Regions from separate parts of the Escherichia ruysiae genome, predicted to be linked through region 1. Evidence: predicted binding sites of a transcription regulator. Region 1 holds the regulator's gene; the other holds the start of a gene.
What was found. Region 1 encodes ArgR, which controls arginine synthesis, uptake and breakdown. Its sites were predicted from a motif close to ANTGAATAAAAATACANT; they were not measured.

Region 1 (3,427 bases):
GATCCTGCAAGGCGAGCCGGAAGTAAAAGTAGAGTCAGCCGAACGTCATCATGCGATGGTTAACTTCTGGCGAACCACACTTTCCTGCATTCTGGGCACGCTTTTCTGGCTGTGGACGGGTTGGACTTCCGGCAGTGGCGCAATGGTGATGATTGCGGTAGTGACGTCACTGGCGATGCGTTTGCCGAATCCACGCATGGTGGCGATCGACTTTATCTACGGGACGCTGGCGGCGTTGCCGTTAGGGCTGCTCTACTTTTTGGTGATTATCCCAAATACCCAACAGAGTATGTTGCTGCTGTGTATCAGCCTTGCCGTGCTGGGATTCTTCCTTGGCATTGAAGTACAGAAACGGCGACTGGGTTCAATGGGGGCGCTGGCCAGCACCATCAATATTATCGTGCTGGATAACCCGATGACGTTCCATTTCAGTCAGTTTCTCGACAGCGCATTAGGGCAAATCGTTGGCTGTGTATTGGCGTTTATTGTTATTCTGTTAGTGCGGGATAAATCACGCGACAGAACCGGACGCGTATTGCTTAATCAATTTGTTTCTGCTGCTGTTTCCGCGATGACCACCAATGTCGCGCGTCGTAAAGAGAACCATCTTCCGGCACTTTATCAGCAGTTGTTTTTGCTGATGAATAAATTTCCCGGAGATTTGCCGAAATTTCGCCTGGCGCTGACGATGATTATCGCGCACCAGCGCCTGCGTGATGCGCCGATCCCGGTTAACGAGGATTTATCGGCGTTTCACCGACAAATGCGCCGCACAGCAGACCATGTGATATCTGCCCGTAGCGATGATAAACGTCGTCGGTACTTTGGGCAGTTGCTGGAAGAACTGGAAATCTACCAGGAAAAGCTACGCATCTGGCAAGCGCCACCGCAGGTGACGGAACCGGTGCATCGGCTTACCGGTATGCTCCATAAGTATCAACATGCGCTGACCGATAGTTAAGTTAAAACCGACGCCAAAAGCGTCGGTTTTTTCATGTCTATACTTAGCGATGAACGGCAGAACTCGCCGCGAAACGTGACGGTGGCAACAGATGAATATCTATACATTTGATTTTGATGAGATTGAGAGTCAGGAGGATTTTTATCGCGACTTTAGCCAAACCTTTGGCCTGGCGAAAGATAAGGTACGCGATCTCGACTCTCTATGGGATGTGTTAATGAATGATGTCCTGCCGCTACCGCTGGAGATCGAATTCGTTCATCTGGGAGAGAAAATGCGTCGCCGTTTTGGCGCGTTAATATTGCTGTTTGATGAGGCAGAGGAAGAGCTGGAAGGGCATTTGCGTTTTAATGTTCGTCATTAGCGCAAAAAAAAGCCCCCGAACCGGGGGCAATATCGTCGGACAAGACGATGAGGGTTTATTTGTACAGTTCAGCCGTAGCGTGCCAGGTGTCACCGCTACGAGCTTCAGTAATCTGGTAGGCCGTTGCGCCTTTTTCTTCCGCTTTTTTATTCAACATTTCACGCATATCCATCGGCGAAGACGCCACCCCGCTGACGGACACTGTACCGATAGCTTCACGGTTTTGCGCTTGTGAAGCATTAATGGAATCGGCAGCGAAGGCACCGAAAGAGAGAACAGAAAGTACGCTTAATACAGCAACAGTGGTTTTGATTTTCATGATTTTTACCTCGACATAATCTTTTAGCTGGGCCTTTGTTTCGTGACCCATATCACAAAATCAAGTATACACTAATTATTTGGCTAATTAATACCACGCTAACTGTTTCTATTGGATTTAAAGTGTTAAAAATATTAATTTTTATAACAAAGTGGAATTAAAAACATAGGGCACCATTATAAATGTCATTAATTTCAATATGATATAGTTTTTTGCATAATGTGCGATTATTACCCTATGTATTCGATATGTGAATGTTTTGTCGCAGCAAAGCGCACTATTCGTTAATAGATGACAGGGGAAAGCAGGGGGATAAGAGGCGAATGCAGCATTTTTCCCGCCGCCAGAAGCGGCGGGGTAGAGATTAAAGCTCCTGGTCGAACAGCTCTAAAATCGCTTCGTACAGGTCTTTGACGGTAAAACCTTTAGCAGGGGTGGTAAAGATGGTGTCATCACCGGCAATGGTGCCAAGAATACCTTCTGCTTTGCCCAGAGAGTCCAGCAGACGCGCAATTAATTGTGCCGCGCCAGGGCTGGTATGAATCACCACAACAGCGTCATTGTAGTCGATATCCAGCACCAGATTTTTCAGCGGACTGGAGGTGGTTGGTACGCCCAGTTCAGCTGGCAGGCAGTAAACCATTTCCATCTTGGCATTGCGGGTACGTACAGCACCAAACTTGGTTAACATCCGCGAGACTTTAGACTGGTTAATATTGTCAAAGCCTTGCTCCTGCAATGCGGCGACGATTTCGCCCTGGGAGCTAAATTTCTCTTCTTTAAGTAACGCTTTAAACGCTTTAACTAATTCTTCTTGCTTAGCCGAGCTTCGCATAAGTCACCCGATATGGTGGTTGATACAACATTATTGTGCATACAGATGAATTTTTATGCAAACAGTCTGCCCTGGAGAAGGCTGAAATAATGTTATGAAAGAGCGGGATTTTATCAAATTTCGTTATTGAGAAACATGCCTGCGTCACGGCATGTAAATTTCGCTTAAAAGTAAATTAATTGTTATCAAAATGATGTTGTTTTGGCTGAACGGTAGGGTATATTGTCACCACCTGTTGGAATGTTGCCCTAATGCATAAGCGACTGTTAATTACGTAAGTTAGCTCCCTGATTACGTCAATTAAATGCATAAACGCCAAATTTGCGTGACTACACATTCTTGAGAAGTGGTCATTGTAAACAGGGAATTTGTGGATTAAGGTCGCGGCAGCGGAGCAACATATCTTAGTTTATCAATATAATAAGGAGTTTAGGATGAAAGTCGCAGTCCTCGGCGCTGCTGGTGGTATCGGCCAGGCGCTTGCACTACTGTTAAAAACCCAACTGCCTTCAGGTTCAGAACTCTCCCTGTATGATATCGCTCCAGTCACTCCCGGTGTGGCCGTCGACCTGAGCCATATCCCTACTGCTGTGAAAATCAAAGGTTTTTCTGGTGAAGATGCGACCCCTGCTCTGGAAGGCGCAGATGTCGTTCTTATTTCTGCAGGTGTTGCGCGTAAACCGGGTATGGATCGTTCTGACCTGTTTAACGTTAACGCCGGTATCGTGAAAAACCTGGTACAGCAAGTTGCGAAAACTTGCCCGAAAGCGTGCATTGGTATTATCACTAACCCGGTGAACACCACTGTGGCTATCGCTGCAGAAGTGCTGAAAAAAGCCGGTGTTTATGACAAAAACAAACTGTTCGGCGTTACCACGCTGGATATCATTCGTTCCAACACCTTTGTTGCGGAACTGAAAGGCAAACAGCCGGGCGAAGTTGAAGTGC
Region 2 (3,427 bases), 770 kb from region 1:
ACTGACTAAACGCACGCGCAACGGGCAGCAGCTCGTCGTTCGACAAATTTTGTAAGGTGGTGAGCAACTCCTGGCGGTTAGCATCATTGCCAGCGCGTGAAGATTTGGACAACTTACGGATAGTTTCTACGCGTTCAAGAATGTGTTCTCCCAACGCATCCTTGATGGTTTCTCCCAGCACTTTGCCGAGCATACTGACATTACTACGCAATGCGGAATATTGTTCGTTCATATAACCCCAGACACCCCATCTTATTGTTTGAAGCCCGGTATCCTTCACGTCGCATTGGCGCGAATATGCTCGGGCTTTGCTTTTCGTCGTCTTTTATAAAGCCACGTAAAAGCGGTGACGTCAAATGCTGCGAAATCGCTTCAGCAAACGAATAACTAGCAGGAATTTACGCCATTAAATTCACGATGATTTAAATAAGCGTAACTTATGGAAATGTTAAAAAATCACCATACATAACACCAAAGGTGTAGGTCGGATAAGATGCGCAAGCATCGCATCCGACATTATTGCGGCACTGGAGTTTGGTAACAGTCTCGGATGCGGCGCAAGCGCCTTATCCGGCCTACGGTTGGGCACCGTTTGAGTCACTGTAGGTCGGATAAGATGCGCAAGCATCGCATCCGACATTATTGCGGCGCTGGAGTTTGGTAACAGTCTCGGATGCGTCGCGAGCGCCTTATCCTGCCTACGTTTTAATGCCAGCAGAAATGGTGAATGACCTGGGTGATCAGTTCGCGGGTGGGTTTAATAAACCGCGTCTCCAGATATTCATCAGGCTGATGAGCCTGATTAATTGAGCCTGGACCCAACACTAGCGTCGGGCATAACGTCTGAATAAACGGCGCTTCGGTACAGTAGTTCACCACTTCGGTCTTTGCTCCGAGCAATTTCTCAACCACTTCAACCAGTTGATGATTTGGCGGGCATTCATAGCCAGGGATCGGCGGATGCAGCTCGTCGACCGTCAGACGACCCGGCCAGCGTTCGCTCACCGGAGCCAATGCATCGTTGAGCAAACCATTAAGTTCATTGAGCGTCATGCCAGGCAACGGACGAATATCCATATGCAACTCGCAGCAAGCGCAAATACGGTTAGAGGCGTCACCACCGTGAATATGCCCAAGGTTGAGCGTGGGATATGGCACGGTAAACGCTTCGTAGTGATAACGCTCTTTCAGGTTATCGCGCAATTGTAAAATATGACCGATGGCGTCGTGCATCAGTTCGATAGCGTTAACTCCGCGCGACGGATCGCTGGAATGCCCCGACTGACCCAGAATGCGAATGGCATTGGAGATGTGGCCTTTATGCGCGCGTACCGGTTGTAGCGACGTCGGTTCGCCAATGATGGCGCAATCCGGGCGCAGGGCGGTAGTTTCGGCAAAATAACGCGCTCCGGCCATACTGGTTTCTTCATCGGCAGTCGCCAGAATGTAGAGCGGTTTTGCCAGCTTCGTGACGTCGACGTCGCGTAGCGCATCGAGGATAAACGCAAAGAAGCCTTTCATGTCGGCGGTGCCTAAGCCGTAAAGCTTGCCGTCATGCTCCGTCAGCGTAAACGGATCGCGCGTCCAGCGACCGTCATCAAACGGCACCGTATCGGTATGACCCGCCAGCAGCAAGCCGCCAGCACCCTGTCCGCAACTGGCCAGCATATTAAATTTGTTGCGAGTTCCTGGCACAGGCTGCACTTCCACATTGAAGCCTAAATCTTTAAACCAGCCCGCCAGCAGAGTGATTAAATCTGCATTGCTTTGATCGAGTGCCTCTTCCGTGGCGCTTATTGAAGGTGTGGCAATCAGAGCACGGTAAATCTCGATAAATGGCGGTAATTTGTTTTTCATTGTTGACACACCTCTGGTCATGATAGTATCAATATTCATGCAGTAATTGTGAATAAAAATACACTAACGTTGAGCGTAATAAAACCCACCAGCCGTAAGGTGAATGTTTTACGTTTAACCTGGCAACCAGACATAAGAAGGTGAATAGCCCCGATGTTGAATACGCTGATTGTGGGTGCCAGCGGCTACGCTGGCGCAGAGCTAGTGACCTATGTAAATCGCCATCCGCATATGAACATAACCGCTTTGACTGTTTCAGCGCAAAGCAATGATGCGGGAAAGTTAATCTCCGATTTGCATCCGCAGCTAAAAGGCATCGTTGATCTGCCGTTGCAGCCGATGTCGGATATCAGCGAGTTTAGCCCAGGGGTGGACGTGGTGTTTCTCGCTACTGCCCATGACGTTAGCCACGATTTAGCACCGCAATTTCTTGAAGCGGGCTGCGTGGTGTTTGACCTTTCCGGCGCGTTTCGTGTTAACGACGCTGCCTTCTATGAAAAATATTACGGCTTTACCCATCAATACCCGGAACTGCTGGAACAGGCCGCTTATGGTCTGGCGGAGTGGTGCGGCAATAAATTAAAAGAAGCGAACTTAATTGCGGTGCCGGGATGTTATCCGACGGCGGCACAACTGGCGCTGAAACCGTTGATTGATGCCGATCTTCTCGACCTCAGTCAGTGGCCGGTGATTAACGCCACCAGCGGTGTGAGCGGAGCGGGACGTAAGGCAGCGATTTCAAACAGCTTTTGTGAAGTTAGCCTGCAACCGTATGGTGTCTTTACCCATCGCCATCAGCCGGAGATCGCCACGCATCTCGGTGCTGACGTTATCTTCACCCCGCATCTGGGCAATTTCCCGCGCGGCATTCTCGAAACCATTACCTGCCGCCTGAAACCGGGTGTGACCCAGGCGCAAGTCGCGCAAGCGTTACAGCGGGCGTATGCGCATAAACCGCTGGTACGGCTATATGACAAAGGCGTTCCGGCACTGAAAAATGTCGTCGGGCTGCCGTTCTGTGATATCGGGTTTGCCGTTCAGGGCGAGCATCTGATTATTGTGGCGACTGAAGACAATTTATTGAAAGGTGCGGCGGCACAAGCGGTACAGTGCGCCAATATTCGTTTCGGTTATGCGGAAACGCAGTCTCTTATTTAAGGGTGCAATGATGAATCCATTAATTATCAAACTGGGTGGCGTACTGCTGGATAGTGAAGAGGCGCTGGAACGTCTGTTTAGCGCACTGGTGAATTATCGTGAGTCACATCAGCGTCCGCTGGTGATTGTCCACGGCGGCGGCTGCGTGGTGGATGAGCTGATGAAAGGGCTGAATCTGCCGGTGAAAAAGAAAAATGGCCTGCGGGTAACGCCTGCGGATCAGATAGACATTATCACCGGAGCACTGGCGGGAACGGCAAATAAAACCCTGCTGGCATGGGCGAAGAAACATCAGATTGCGGCCGTAGGTTTGTTTCTCGGTGACGGCGACAGCGTCAAAGTGACCCAGCTTGATGAAGAGTTAGGCCATGTTGGACTGGCGCAGCCAGGTTCGCCTAAGCTTATCAATACG

Region 2: argC (N-acetyl-gamma-glutamyl-phosphate reductase) is a predicted target of ArgR. The motif match lies at 1,905-1,922, and genes of this name have one in related genera.

The regions. Positions count from the first base shown of each region.
Region 1 covers NZ_JAVIWS010000001.1:3,161,011-3,164,437, forward strand. Annotated here, with positions in the region: gene aaeB (p-hydroxybenzoic acid efflux pump subunit AaeB) at 1-961, shown strand, start outside; gene RGV86_RS15310 (barstar family protein) at 1,053-1,325, shown strand; gene yhcN (peroxide/acid stress response protein YhcN) at 1,381-1,644, opposite strand; gene argR (transcriptional regulator ArgR) at 2,009-2,479, opposite strand; gene mdh (malate dehydrogenase) at 2,914-3,427, shown strand, end outside.
Region 2 covers NZ_JAVIWS010000001.1:2,393,302-2,396,728, reverse strand. Annotated here, with positions in the region: gene ppc (phosphoenolpyruvate carboxylase) at 1-232, opposite strand, end outside; gene argE (acetylornithine deacetylase) at 706-1,857, opposite strand; gene argC (N-acetyl-gamma-glutamyl-phosphate reductase) at 2,011-3,015, shown strand; gene argB (acetylglutamate kinase) at 3,023-3,427, shown strand, end outside.